Regions from separate parts of the Bacillus cihuensis genome, predicted to be linked through region 2. Evidence: riboswitches for the same ligand, from Rfam matches in the RefSeq annotation. Region 2 holds a riboswitch; the other holds the start of a gene.

Region 1 (7,815 bases), 520 kb from region 2:
CCACTTAATAATAAAATTTCTTTTCCATCCATTAAAAATGATTTTTCATTGAACGTTAACATTGGCAATTTCTCCTTCTTCCAAAAGCAGACCATTCGTATAGCGACGGAGAATTCTGTTTAATAAAGGTGTGATATATTTTCATTTACCTTCACAACTAGGTTTGCTTTATCGTTTTTTTGTAGTATTGAACGGTGGATTGAGCATATGTAACGGCCATTTTTAATTGATCTCATTCAATTATCATAGCTTTGTTCAATTTAGAAATGGCTCTTTAATAAGATGACTCTGTAGATACATCTGTAGTATCTATATGTAGAACATTTTCTTTCACCCTATAATTGAAGGAATATTCCGTAATTATAATCTACACTTCTTTATTAAATGCTTCTTCTTTTCACTCAGTAAGAAGATGAACGAAATTCTCTACACCATCCATTCGTTCTGTATTTGCCATAACAACAAATATAAGCGGTTCGCCTTTTGTAACTATTGAGGATAGAATAGGGACTTCTGAAACATCAATACCGGTTATTGTGGTAGAATCGTTATCTGTAGGATACTTTATTGTTTCCCAATTATCGAACGCATGAAAGTTATTCAAATTATATAAATTACCCTCTTTATTAAATTGATGAAACACATCTTTATCTACCAAAAGAACGTCCACCTCTTTTGCTGTTATTTCAGCGCCTAGCTTTTGGAGTTTTATAAGTGCTTCTGAATTCTCTCTAATATCCTTCATATTTATAGTCTGGACAGAAAGAATCTCTTTTTTATTATCAATAAATACTTTTTCTAGACTTCTGTGTAACTCCTTTGCTTGTTTATCGCTAATATCATTTTTAACAATACGAATAGATAACAATTCATTTGGTTGATTAGTAAAGTTATTGAATCCCATCACTAAGACAGAAAGGACAACAATTACACCAATTATATGAAATGAATAATACTCAATTAAATACTCGACTTTTTCTTTCATCGTTAAAGATCGCAATTGTTCTATTAACTTTTTCAAAAAACTCCCTCCTTTTTTGGCTTGATTATATCATACGTATAGATCATATAATAAAACGCTTTCATTATTAAATAATTATATAGCAAAAATTTCTCTCTATTAAATTCCTAACACATCCATAGTTCTTTTCTATCCGATAGAAACTACTGATAATATACAATAATCTCCTTATTCTATCCCAAATGATTTCACCATACAAAATTATTATTTAAGTTGTTACTACATTTATCAGTTTTTTGTCTGTCCTATCCGTGCTTCTCATTTTTAAGGCTTCTGAAAAGTAGCAGGATAAATAAAGCGATCCAAAAGAGTCTGAACACTTATACACAGTTCATTAAACAAGTAATTTGAGTATATTGTGGTACGGGCTCTGACTCTTTTGTTATGGTCCTCCTTTTAACAACTGATGGCGAATTTCATATAATCACAATAAAAGATCAATGGCTCATTAATTATGTCTTTTCTATTTTTGCAATGGCTTATTCAATGTGAATAAACCTATCAACTTATCCTTCCCCCCACCCTTTACAAACATCAACCCACTCCAATGCATTTGAATATTGAAATAATTCATCACATGTAAGTTCGATTGCTGAATTTGTGCTTCCACAAGCCGGGAACACCGTGTCAAATCGTTGCATCGAGATATCAAGAAAAACGTCTAGGTCACGCACTAGTCCAAAAGGACAGACACCACCGATTTCGTGACCAGTTTGCAAATATACTTCTTCTGGAGGGAGCATTCTTGCTTTGAATCCAAATAGGTTCTTGAATTTCTTATTATCAATCTTTGCATCACCTGCCGCTACAATTAAAAGCGCATTTTCCCCTTCTCCTCTAAACGATATCGTTTTAGCAATGCGAGCCGGAATAACCTGAATCGTTGCCGCTGCCTCATCTACTGTTGCGCTTGAAGTTGCGAATTCCATCACATCATCTTCACGATCATACTTTTTAAAATGAGCTCTTACCTTTTCAATTGCCAACCAAAATCATCCTTTCTGCTTCTAATTTATCATTTTAGGCGCGAAGACCCTCACTTCAATTTTGTGCAGGCCATAACAAAAAAATAAGTGGGAGATGTTCGCCTTTTTGTGTAGCGAAACATTTGCTCTTATGATAGAACGTTCCTGTAAGTTGTTCTTTGAAAGCTGAAGATATAAGGTTGTGACAAAAAAACATCTCTCATATAAAAATCTTCAACGTTCTAAGCGTCCCACGTCTTTCGAAATAGCGATAACCAGGCAAAGTAGAATGTCTGGGGGGAATTCAATTATTAGGATACACTCCTTACCCTAGTATAGCAACATGAATGAATGGCATTCTATACCTATCGTATTATTCCTAATACTCCTATTAGCGTATCCAACTATTATATAAATGAGTGCAAAACCCGAGCTACGTGGTTCGAAATCATCCCGAGATTAATATTGAGAAAGATTGAACAACTTTAATTTTTCTATTAAACTCTTGTTTAAGCCTGCACCATTTATGTATCCAGCCTTCAGTTGAATTAAATTCTACTTCACCATGGAAATACTCGTCTAAACTTCAATTTCATCACGAAGTTTTTCAGTTCGCAACTAAGCATGGAAAGATGCGCATCAAAAATTGTCCCTCCGATACTTTCAGATATGCAACTATACTTTTAATCATCCACTTTTTCCAATAAAAATAGAAGTGGATGAGTGAAAAAACCAATCGAGTGGATGGTCAAAAAGTTCAAAATTATATTATGATGGAAGAGTAGATCAACTTCCTCAATAATTTATCGAGAATCAAGCGTCCTGGTCCTCCCATTCAGATGTATATTTTTCATATACTTTTTTCAAAAGTAAGAATAAAGCCATAAAATAGTTGGCCCCAAAATCTACTTATCTTTTACTTTAGGAGTGAATATTAATGATTACATTCATGATCATCACTGTTATTTTGGTAGGTATCTTAGCACTTGTTGGAACGTTATTAATCGGGAAAGGTATTAGTACTCAACTAAAAGATTATGAAGAAAAAGAGGATACTATTAAAAACGAACTAAAGAGATCTCATGAATATGAAACTAGTTCACTGCGTGTAAACATTAAATCATTAACATGGATTTATGTAGGTTTGGCTCTAGTCTCATTTGTTGTTTGTCTTGGAATTTACTTTTACTAAATCATCGAAAACAAGTATGTTGGGTGGAGGAACCTTATCGTTTTTCCACCTTTTTTGTTTAAAGTAAAAGTGTTACTCCCCGCATAATTAAAATGCAATCTTTCAATCCATCCCGATTGTTCATTTCAAAACTAAAAGAATATAATCGATATATAATTGTGAAAATTCATCATAATTGAATTCATTTTTTTAACATATACGAAAGTATTTCACTATGGTACACTTATTAGACTTTCGTTATACGTGGTTCGCAACCATCCCACGATAAAAAACTAGGGAGAGATATGTATGAAAACAAAAACATTAGTAGTTAATGCGATTTTAGCTGCTTTGTATATTGCAGTGTCTTTTTTGATTCAACCATTTGGATTTACCAATATTCAATTTCGGGTTTCAGAAATGTTTAATCATCTAATCGTATTCAATAAGAAGTATTTTTACGGAATTGTACTAGGAGTCTTTTTAACGAATTTACTGTTTTCACCGATGGTGCCGTATGATTTAGTTTTCGGAGTCGGACAATCAGTGCTTTCGTTATTGATTACCATATTTGCTGGACGTTATATCAAAAACAAACTGGCGTTAATGATGGTGAATTCACTTGTGTTTACGTTCACAATGTTCATGATTGCTCTTGAGCTAAATCTTGCATTAGACTTCCCATTCCTATTCACATGGTTCACAACAGCTGTAGGTGAATTCGCAGTCATGCTCGTTGGAATTCCTGTGATTTATGCGATTCACAAACGTGTGCATTTTAATAAGTTGTTATAATTCTAAAAGGCCTCCAATCAACTGGGTGGCCCTTTTTACTTTTATCTCCCTTCTTTGGTAATATTATCATTTTTATTTCTTTCTTTTCCCCATCTCAATTCTCATATGGTAAAATTTATAGTTAAGAACACCCTTCCTAAGCTGAGCACCTAAAAAAAGGAGTGCGCCCATGCCAAAATTATTTGTATACATATACGTTATCTGCTGTTTATCCATTCTGCTTTTGATAGAGTGGTATCTTACGATTACTAATTTACCTTTTCATAAGTTGATGATCATCCAAAGAATCGAAGGGATTCTTTTCATTATTATTACAACTGTTATTCTCTATTTTTTTCTAAAAAAGAGAAAAAGCTATACATTGTTAAAAGAAGAGCAAGAACGGCTGCAAACCTTGATTCATTCCATGGCAGACTTCGTTAATTTCAAAGATGGCCAAGGTCGTTGGACCGAAGTTAATAAATTTGGCCTTGAACTATTTCAGCTGGAGCAAGTAAATTATAAAGGGAAAAAGGATAGTGAACTAGCTCAATATACTGATTTTTATAAAGAAGCACTAGAGTATTGCGAGACTTCAGATGAAGAAACATGGGTAAGTCGGCAAGTTACTCGGTGTGAAGAAATTATTCCAATGCCTGATGGGGATCACAAAACATTTGATACGATAAAAGTTCCTCTTTTTCATGAAGATGGTTCCAGAAGAGCATTTGTTGTAATTGGGAGAGATATAACAGAACGAGTGAAAGCTGAGCAGCATTTATTACAAAGCCAGCAACAATATAAATCGCTCTTCGATTATAATCCAGATCCTTTGCTTATGATGGATATTCATGGGATCATTTCAAATACTAATCCGCGCTTTAAGGGCATAACTTGTTGGGGCTTTGACGATATTATCGGTGTTTCAATCATGGATATATTAGCAAATTCGAATGATAAAGAATCATTTCAAAAGTCATTCACTGATGTCATTGAGACTAGAACAGGTATTACACATGGAGACATTAGCATTCTCACCAAACATGAAGAGGCCGTAATTCTTTATTTCACACTCGTTCCAATGCTAATAAATGACCAGATAGTCGGAGTCATTGGCTATGCACAAGACGTTACACTTATGCGTGAAACTGAAGAAATGCTGCGAAAAACAGAAAAATTATCGGTTGTTGGGGAGTTGGCTGCAAGTGTAGCTCACGAAGTCAGAAATCCACTTACTTCTTTAACAGGATTCGTACAACTCCTGAAATCCAATGAGATAGAATATCAGCATTACTACTCCATTATGTTAAGTGAGTTGGATCGAATTAACTTAATTGTCAGTGAACTGCTCGTCCTTGCCAAGCCACAGAAAATAAATTTTAGCGATCACAATATCGTGATGCTGATGAATGATGTCGTGACGTTACTTAAGCCTGAAGCGAACTTGAACGGAGCTTCCATTTCGATAAAAGAACATGAACCCATTCCGGCAATACGTTGCGAAGCAAACCAATTAAAGCAAGTATTCATTAATATTATTAAGAACTCAATTGAAGCGACTGCAACGTCAGTTTCCATCGAATTTTCTACGAAAAGTGATCAAGTTACTGTGAAAATCAAGGATAATGGACACGGGGTAGGAAAAGCAAGAATCCAACATCTTGGAGAGCCGTTTTATTCTTCGAAGGAAAAAGGAACGGGACTCGGATTGACAGTTAGTTCGAGGATCATCGAAACCCATCGTGGAAATATTTCCTTTGATAGTACGCTTGGTAGAGGTACTGAAGTGCTCCTAAGTTTACCAATCAATTGTCATTCACAACAAAGCACTGGCTAATGGGCCGGTGCTTTGCTTACCAAAATGCATTTTCCAGATACAACTAACTTCCACCTCTACATAATTCCTCGTCACATTCATGTCGAAATCCTTAATTACTTGTAGGGAAATCCCTTACAATATTTTCACGTCATAATACTGCCTTTTTCATAATCAGACGGTGATTTAAGAGGCATTTAATTAATCGATTAATTAATTCTATTTTGGCAGTACTTGTCGTTTAAAACAAGTTCTGAAGGTACAGCTCTTAAGTCAATTCGTACTGTTAAGTAATAGACGACTCGATTTGGTAAAAGGACAAGATTGGTTCTTTGAATACTTCTCACTTAGTAAGTAAACCAAACACTCATTCATGTAAAGGACCGATAGAGTAGTAACGCCTCATTTTTAATTCAACACCAAAGCCCATCACAATTTCACTTAATCCCCGCATATCCATTCCACTTTTGCTTTAGCTAATATTCCTTGTATGTTCAAGGATACAATACCCATTTTTTCAAATGAAAGGACCTAATTCTACAAACCATCATAGGCTATATGAAGTGAGGTGAGAGGAAATGATAAGGAAACGATTGGACAAAACAGAAACACAGGTTGAAGAGGCAGTGGACCAAAAAGATGCATCCTCGTCCAAAGATGACCATAACCAACTAGTTGACTTTTTAAAGGCTAACCCATATTTAAAACCACTCGTTCAGCAGATTAAAGAGAAAAGACAAACACTTCATTTCAAAAACAAACCTGCTGACAATCAAGAACACGACGAATAGCACACTTCAAAAAAGGGGGGCCTAAAGCAAAGATCAGCCCCCCACAACTAATACAGTATAAGATAGGTGTATGAAACACTACATACGGATTTTGAGTGCGAGGTCAGACCCTTTTGTGACAACTTCTTATTTGTATTTATTAAGAAAGCTTAAATCGCCATCAACTTGAAAAGGATTAATAAGCATGATAAATTCTTCTGAGAGATAGATTCTTAGCATGTCTATCATTTGAAGAATCTTCTACCTATGCAACTCCACAGCATTTTTTATATTTCTTTCCACTACCACAAGTACATGGATCGTTTCTTCCAATTACATTCTCATTTACAATTGGTTTTTTCGACTCTTTTGCTAAAATATTATGCCCTTCCAACTTCATTTGCGCATATCGTTGTTTAAATAGCTCGATAACTTCTGGACTATAGTTTAGAGCATCAGCTGCAACCTCATTTGCCTTCTGTTCTGGAAGATTTCGATCTTCAATAACTATTTCATCATTTTTAAATGATTTTCTCACACCAAAGTGTCGTCCCGTAGTCTCCGAATTTTCATCTTCTTCAACAAATTTCAAGTAAACATCGTCACAATGGCAAGCTGCATGCATGCAATAATAGTCATAAATCCAATATGTCTTCCCTTCGTAACTACTTTTCAACGCAATATTATCCTGTACCCCGAACACATCTATATACTTAATCGCTTTGCCATCTATTATCTCTGATGTATTAATTGTTCTCATGATTCACACATCCTCAAAAAGTATTTCATTGCCTTAGTATTGTATCGCCTATTTAACAATCAGTCACTTATTTATCTTCTAGCTATGGTGGATTTCATTAGTATTTCAAACTATATAAACAAGGAATCAACAATCTACGAACATTCTATAGTAAGCTTGTCGCTATAGAATTTATGTAAAGGCTGTTTTCACATACTTTGTTGCTTTTCAATCATTTTTACACTAATAACCCGGGTTGATTTCCGTTGCAGGTACTCGCTTTCCGCGGGCGGTCTCAGAAGCCTCCTCAGTGCTTTGCACTTGCGGGGTCTCCCTCAACACGCTTTTCTAAGCAGGAGTCTCGCACCTTCCACTACAATCAACATCTGTTCGAATTGGTTTCTTGCTAAAAACAACAATCTCTACGAAAAGAGCCTATGTAAAAAAGAGAAAGGCATTCGTGCACCTTTCCCTTACTCACATTATAAATCTCGACTTGTTTAAGTTTCACTTTATCTTTCCATCAGCTTTTGTTTTAACTCTGTTTCATTCGAACGAA
Region 2 (7,815 bases):
CAAGCGTTCTTCCACGTACTTTTCCTTCTAAAATATCAGCTAATACTCCTGGAAGCTCTTTTAATGAAATTTCATTTACCAGGTCTTCATTTAACGTTGTTGGTTTTAAATCATCCCCAAGACGATTCCAAACCTTTAAGCGCTTATTCATTGGACATTCAACCTAGTCAATACCAAGCCAATTGACTCCTCTTGATATGTAAGGAAGAACTGTTGTGGACACTCCTATCCCACCTGTTAAACCACATGTAGCTACAGACCCTCCATATTTCAAGGTACTTAATATATATTGAAGAGTTTTCCCACCAACGGGATCGATAGCACCAGCCCATTTTTCTTCACGAATTGGTGTTTGATCTGTATCTATTATTTCATGACGATTCAAAATTTGTTTAGCCCCTAATCCTTTTAAATAGGCCTCTTCATTAGATTTACCTGTACCAGCGACCACTTCATACCCTCTTTTAGCCAAGATATTGACTGCAATACTGCCCACTCCACCTGTAGCACCTGCTACTAAAACTGGTCCCTGGCCAGGTTCCAATTCATTATCTTCAAGCCTTTGAACGGATAATGCTGCGGTAAACCCAGCTGTTCCAAGTATCATGGCTTCTTTTAAAGACAATCCTTTTGGAAGAGGAACAACCCACTCTGCAGGTACACGTGCCATTTCGCTAAATCCACCAAAATGTCCTGTTCCTAACTTATAACTAGTCACAATGACTTCATCACCTGTTTTAAATCGTTCATCTGTTGAATCAATAATCGTTCCAGCTAAATCTATTCCTGGCACTAAAGGATAGGACTCTACAAACTGATTTCGGATGGACACTATACCGTCTTTAAAATTCACACTAGAATAAGCTACGCGAATTGTTACTTCCCCGTCTGGTAAATCATCCATGCTCAATTGTTTCATTTCTAGCTTAGTTTGATCACCAATTTTATCGAGCACCATTGCTTGAAAAGTATTCATTTTCTTAATCATCTCCTCTCTTCATGATATAATCGCAAATCATTTGTACATACAAATGATTGGTGAAAAAAAGAGTTAGAATTTCTCTTTTTTTATTATTTCACTTGATTCGTAAAGGATTTTTGCAAGCTCATTACTTTTTTCTTCTCCCAAAATAGAAGCATACCGTTTGTGAAGTTCATCAAAGCATTCATCCATTTTCTCACAAAGCTCTACACCTTTTTCTGATAAATGTATATGCGTTTCTTTCCATTCTGAACGTCGATAAACTAAGTTGAGTTTTTCGAGTTTATTAATAAATCTTGTACTTGTGGAAGGTGCAATTGACAATTTATCACAAAGTTCTTTTTGCGTGATTCCAGGATATTGATACACCACTATTAAGAGATAAATGTAAGAAGGAGACAGATTAGTCTCTGCAAAAGCATCTTCTGCAATCTTCGTCATATAACGAGAAAAACGATTCGATGTAAAAAATAAACACAGAGATAAAATAGAATCATCTATTTTCACTTGATTTCACCTCTCATTTGCATATACAAATTAACATATAATTTATTAAGAGTCAAATAATTAAAAGGGGTATCGCCATCACCCCAAACGGTATTTTTTGTACTGGACAACTTTTTCATAATATAATTCACTTCTAAATTATTCTCCCTGATAGTTTATTTCTCATTCCATTAATCTGCTTTGTTAGTTTAAATGCAAACCTTCGCAATCTCTTCTAAACTTTAATATAGATATCCAATTTTCTTTAAAGGTGTTGTTCCACAATTTGGCCCGATTGCAGAACAACAAAGTCCTGCATATCATACAGGACTTTTAATCAATCTTTTTATAAATTATCGAACTTTATTTTAAATCAACACTTTCTCTTTAGAGCAACCGACCATTGCAATAAATAAACATAATAATAAAACAATAAATTTCTTCAAAATATTCCCTCATTTTTACTTTCGAATATTAACTAAATGTGTAAGCCTCTGTATAACCTAAAAAATAAGAAAACCAGCTAAACCTATAAATAGCAGGGTTTTGCTGGTTTAGTTACTTCCTATTCTTATTTCTATCTATTTTTTATTTTCTTCTAATGAATGACATAACAAGAGCAACGATAGAAAGAACTAACGCGATGATTGATAAAATCATTCCTGTATTTGTTGTTTTATTATCAGTTGCTTTTGTTTTTGTATCAGTTGTTTTTTCAGCTATATCATTTGCATTATGATCTGTAGCTGCTTCTGTTTTATTTGGAACAGAGGTAGTAATTGAAGTAATAGAATGAGGTAAATTAGAACCCTTATCTCCAGTCCATTCTACAACAGAACCATCTTTATAGTATTGATAGGCATCCCAAGCTGCTTTTCCTTCCTTCATTATTTATAAGGCTGAAAATCCACTGATTTTGGTTGGTACATTTTGTCACGATATTCATAAGTAATAATAAACTCTTAATTCTGCATCTATTTAAATAGATCTGCTAATTCATTTTCTGTTTCACTATTTTGATTTTCTCGTCTTTATTGGTAATATTTCTCTATATCAAGTACGTTTTCCTTCAATCCATGCTCTTCTCGACCATTTATAGTTGTACTCTGCACTGTCATTTCTTTATACTTATTTTTGTAAAACCCTACTTCTTCTTTTAAATTATCAATTTCTTTTTCTTTACTATATAGAATTTTCTCAAACTCATCTACTTTGAGGACTTTTTCAAATGCACTTTGATAAGCATTAAGAATTTGATGCACTGCCTCTATTAATCTTTTTTTATTATAATAATTGTTGTTTACTAAGTCTTCTGCTGAAACAAGAAAAGCCTGTTCTTTTAATAAATCAACAATTTCTATTGGTGTTTTATTTAATCTTTCAATCTTATGGCCGGTTCGCAAAATCCAGGAAATGTTGGGTACTTATCAGGCCTACCTTCTCTTGAAAATGATAAGGTAGAAAAAAATAAATAAGGCAATGATAATAACAATGAAGATAGAGATAACTAAAGAAGATCACCAAACGATCTATTCATGGCAATCCTAGTAGTAAACACTATATTTCATTTTGCTAAAAGGAATCAGTGCCGGTTGGCTTTGGTTCCTTTTTCTATCCTATTTTATTATGCTGGAACCGATATATGGTGGACATAGTAAGTAAAACGCCCTTTCACCATAAAAATAATAGCCCAAATCTTGGTCACTTATATATGACCAAAATTAGGGCTATTCTTAAAATCTAAATAAAGATCATCTTCATCATGAAATCAAATACCAGTTAGATAATAGCTGCCTCTTCTAACTCCTAATTTTTTATCTTTTCATGTCATATTAGCAGTATCTGAGTTTTTAGCAATTACTCAAGCAACCTCTACTCGGTTCCGCGAAATGATTACGCGATGGAGGACCATTGCACCAAGGCTCTGTATAACCGTCTTCACAATTACCTGACCTAGAATCGCAAAAGGTACAGCTTCCCATGGTAGGAAATTGGCACCCAATGGGCTTAAGCCAATAATGACAAAGATAGCAGAGTCCAGGAAACCACCGACTAAACCACTATAAAAAACTCGCCAAGCCATCGGCAGTTTCAATCTCGAGTAAATTTCGGTATCGGTTGTTTCTGAGATGACAAACGAAATAGCAGATGCAAGAACGATTAATAATGTGTCTCCCAACAATTTTGACATGATCGCTGAAAGAGCTAAAGCTGTTCCGATTGCTATATAGGTTTTCTTTCTGCCAAATGTATTTTGAACCAAATCTCTTAGGATAAAAGTTGCACCAATAAATAGCGTTCCCATTGGCACAATAAACACACCGAGAGATAAAGGGGCAAAAGAAGCCGTCACAACATTGGCTGTTACAATGGCGATTAAATATAGTAAAATTCTAATCATTTATTCTCCTCGTTTCTTACACGCCTCGTTTATTTCCCCATACTAATGCATGAAGTTGAGGGAGTACTTTAACTTCTTTTAACTCTTTATCTTGTATCACTTGCTCGATTAACTCTGCGTATTTTTTCAGCAAATGGGTAATTAACTCAGCGTCATTTACAGTCTTCGTATCATCATTCCCCACCTGCATGTAAAAAGGAATGCCAGGGTATCTTCTATGAATTTCCTTTGCATAGTTAAAATCAGCTTCATTGAATACAACGACCTTCAAACTGACATTTCCTGAAAAATCGTCTGACATGAGTTTATCGAGGATCATATCAAGTGAGTCAAAGTTTGTGATCATACCTGAACTAGGTGGCTTAGGTGAGATCGTCAACTCATCAATCAAAAGCATCCAATCTTGCCACTTCGACCCTTGCGTTTCAAGACAGGTTTTCATGTTCTCTTCCTTTATTAATTGGACAAATCCTGCAAGATTCTTCAACAGAGCCGGGTTTCCACCTGAAATGGTCACATGAGAAAACCCGTCTCCCCCAAGTTCTCTTAACTGTTGCAAGATTTCGTCTGGCTCCATTTGCTTAATGAGATGTTTACCGGTTCCATCCCATGTAAAAGACGAGTCACACCATGAGCAAGAATAATCACAACCCGCCGTTCTGACAAACATCGTCTTTTGACCGATGACCATGCCCTCTCCTTGAATGGTTGGTCCGAATATCTCCATAACAGGAATTTTACTCATGTTCCATCCACTCCCTTTTTGCCTCGGCATAGCTCGTTGGCGTTTCATAAAGACGGACAAATTCAACCCTTGCTCCATCATATTGTTTTTGTCTATTTTTTAATGCTTCCGCCATTTTTTCATAAATCCAAACAACCATATTTTCAGCGGTTGTATTCATTAATGGCAACGTTTCGTTTAAATATTTATGATCAAGAAAAATTTCAATCTCATTTTTCCAAATTTCTTTAATGTCGCCAAAATCAATAAGTAAGCCTCGATCATCGATAAAACCACTAAGTCCAAAAATAACCCGGTAGGTATGACCATGAAGGTTTTTGCATTTCCCTTCATAACAATGTAAATGGTGAGCCGCATCGAATGTAAACTCTTTACTAACTAGTACTCGTTTAGCATGATATTTTAATTGATCAGCTTTAATATCTTTATTGATCTTTTGCAATTTATCTACTACGCGAAAGCCATACATCAATTCTTCACCTTCTGACTCAAGTAGTCATCGAGGCCTTTTCGACGTAATTTACATGCTGGACAATCCCCGCAACCATCTGCCATGATTCCGTTATAACAAGTTAGTGTCTTATTACGAACAAAGTCCAAAGCACCTAATTCATCCGCCATGCCCCAGGCCTCCGCCTTATTCATCCACATAAGCGGTGTATGAATCACAAATGGCTGATCCATCGATAGATTTAATGTCACATTCAATGATTTTATGAAAATATCTCTGCAGTCCGGATAGCCGCTAAAGTCTGTTTCACACACACCCGTAATAATATGCTTCGCACCAACTTGGCTAGCAAGCACCCCAGCAAAAGATAAGAATAACAAATTTCTCCCCGGAACAAAGGTGGAAGGAAGCTCCCCCTCTTCTCCATCACTCACGGCAATGTCATCACGCGTTAATGCATTCGGCGCCAATTGATTAAGCAGCGACATATCCAGAATATGATGTTTAATGCCAAGTTCGTCTGTAATCTGCTTAGCACAGTCTATCTCTAACCGATGCCGCTGATTATAATCAAACGTAACTGCCTCCACTTCTTTAAACTGCTTCATCGCCCAGAATAAGCATGTCGTACTATCCTGACCGCCACTAAAAACTACTACTGCTTTCTCTTGCTTCATTAAAAAAATCCCCTTTTCGGCAGAAAAACAGCACTACTAAGAAAGCAGTGCTGTTTTCCTTAGTTTTTTAGAGAGGGTAGCTAGAAACCTCTACCGTAATTAAACGGATTTTATATTTACATCAGTTCATTTTAGACTAAAATCATTATTTCTTCAAACTAAAAATAAAACATGCATAAATTGGTACATATTGGATCTCTTTTTTCCATTATCTGTTTTTACATACACTTTCAACATCTCAGATATTTAAGACAAAACCTAAATCATTTGATAAAATTTGATTTGTTGTTGAATTAAATAATAGAATGGAGAACATATGAAGTCAAAATTCAAGGTACTAACACTTGTCATTGTCAGTTTATTATTACTTGCATCTTGTTCAAACGACAATTACCAAGAAGCAATGGATAAAGGTATCGAAAGCTTGATAGAAAAGGATTATCATCAAGCTGCAATCCAGTTTGAACTAGCATTAAAAGAAAAAGAAAGAGACGAAGATGCCTCCTCTTATTTTGAGCAATCGACTCAAATGAAAAACGCACTGAGCGCCTATGAGCAAAAACAATATGATACTGCCATTGATTCGCTTAATGCTGTCATTAATCATAGAAATGGATTAAAAACCTTGCAGTCAGAAGCGAAAAGTCTTCGAAACCTCGTCCATTCAGATCAAAATATCACAGCTTCTTTTCAAAAAAACCTTGACCTTGTTAAAAGCCTGATCACAAAAGAGAGCTATAATTTAGCTGAAGAAAAGATACAGCTTTTACAAAAAGACATCGAAACAAACAAAATTCTAGCAGACTATCAATCTGAAGTGACTAAACTATCTGAACAAGTAACAGTAGCTTTAACGACCTATGAACCTATAGTGCAACAAACTGACACAGATCATAACGAAGAAAAATCTAACAGCAAGAAGAACAAAAAAAAGAAAGCTAAAACATTCAAGTATCGTTCATATGCAAACGACCTTTTTGGTTTTTCAATGCAATATCCAGACGATTTAACAATGGATACTCCACCTACTAATGGCGATGGAGCAAGGTTCTATAATGCAGAATTTGAAGTCACTGCCTATGGCGGTCATACGAATATTGTGAACGAAGGAGAAACAATCGAAACCTATTACCAGGAAGAATTAAATAGCATCTCAGGACAAATTGCCTATCAAAAATTGACAGATGATTGGTATGTAGTTTCATATGAAGAAAATGGCCAAATTTTCTATGAAAAATTTTTCTTTGGCCCAACAGTTTTTAATAAATTTATCATCTCCTACCCGACAAATAAACAAGATAAGTATGATCCAGTAACGACTCATATTGCCAAAACATTTGCTCCAGCTGCTCAATAGAATTAGGAAAGAGTTTGTCTCATAAGGGTCTGACCTCACACTCTAAATCAGTAAGTAGTGTTCCATACACTTATCTTATGTTGTATTTAGTTGTTGCGTGGTCTGACCCTTCTTTTGGGACATTCAGATTTAATTATTATTAAATAAATTTTATCCCCATGCTACTTTCCCCCATTCCGAAGTTATAAAGAGAGTGACAAGCAGAATTCTCTGCATAACGGGAGGGATTAGAATGGCGAAGAAAAAGATTGAATATATTGCAGGTGTCCAAACGTATCAGGAACTAGCATCATTTGCGTCGGTAGAAGAATTAAACGAGGCTATTTTGCTTCATTTAGATTCATTAGAATTAACCAAAACAGAAACAGAAGTCTTACTCCTTCTTGCAAGATATAGTTGTGTGTATCCAGGTGTAAGTTTTTTATGTAAAACGAAAATAGCGGAGATGATTGGAAAAAGTAGGAGAACAGTAATTCGCGTCTGCCTTAAATTAGAACAGCTCGGTGCCATTCGGCAATATGAAATGAAGCGGACAACAGATATGAAACAAACATCCAATGCGATTGTGATTCAATTCATTCAGAAAGAAAAACTTGTGAAAACTGATCTTTCTTCCACTAAAGAAGAAATTGTCACACAAGAGATGCCTGAAAATGTCACACCAAAAAGCTGCATTCCTTTTAAGCAAAAAAATAAAGAATTAGATCATACGTATC

The links. A riboswitch is a leader RNA that binds a small molecule or an ion and turns the genes downstream of it on or off. The one in region 2 is predicted to bind preQ1.
Region 1: linked by a shared signal. The riboswitch ahead of V179_RS0100430 (QueT transporter family protein) and the one ahead of queC (7-cyano-7-deazaguanine synthase QueC) in region 2 are both predicted to bind preQ1.

What each region holds. Positions count from the first base shown of each region.
Region 1 covers NZ_AYSD01000010.1:85,631-93,445, reverse strand. Annotated here, with positions in the region: gene V179_RS0100450 (glycoside hydrolase family 35 protein) at 1-62, opposite strand, end outside; gene V179_RS0100445 (hypothetical protein) at 398-1,021, opposite strand; gene V179_RS0100440 (YbaK/EbsC family protein) at 1,528-1,950, opposite strand; gene V179_RS0100435 (hypothetical protein) at 2,924-3,178, shown strand; PreQ1 riboswitch class I at 3,416-3,460, shown strand; gene V179_RS0100430 (QueT transporter family protein) at 3,467-3,952, shown strand; gene V179_RS0100420 (PAS domain-containing sensor histidine kinase) at 4,122-5,768, shown strand; gene V179_RS0100410 (hypothetical protein) at 6,326-6,538, shown strand; gene V179_RS31415 (SEC-C metal-binding domain-containing protein) at 6,783-7,277, opposite strand; gene V179_RS0100400 (toxic anion resistance protein) at 7,769-7,815, opposite strand, start outside.
Region 2 covers NZ_AYSD01000010.1:609,395-617,209, reverse strand. Annotated here, with positions in the region: partial or broken gene V179_RS26930 (acrylyl-CoA reductase family protein) at 1-976, opposite strand, end outside; gene V179_RS0102725 (MarR family winged helix-turn-helix transcriptional regulator) at 1,052-1,489, opposite strand; gene V179_RS26925 (hypothetical protein) at 2,057-2,356, opposite strand; gene V179_RS0102710 (hypothetical protein) at 2,500-2,871, opposite strand; gene V179_RS0102705 (VUT family protein) at 3,330-3,866, opposite strand; gene queE (7-carboxy-7-deazaguanine synthase QueE) at 3,886-4,614, opposite strand; gene queD (6-carboxytetrahydropterin synthase QueD) at 4,607-5,083, opposite strand; gene queC (7-cyano-7-deazaguanine synthase QueC) at 5,083-5,742, opposite strand; PreQ1 riboswitch class I at 5,796-5,839, opposite strand; gene V179_RS0102685 (hypothetical protein) at 6,059-7,099, shown strand; gene V179_RS26920 (helix-turn-helix domain-containing protein) at 7,332-7,815, shown strand, end outside.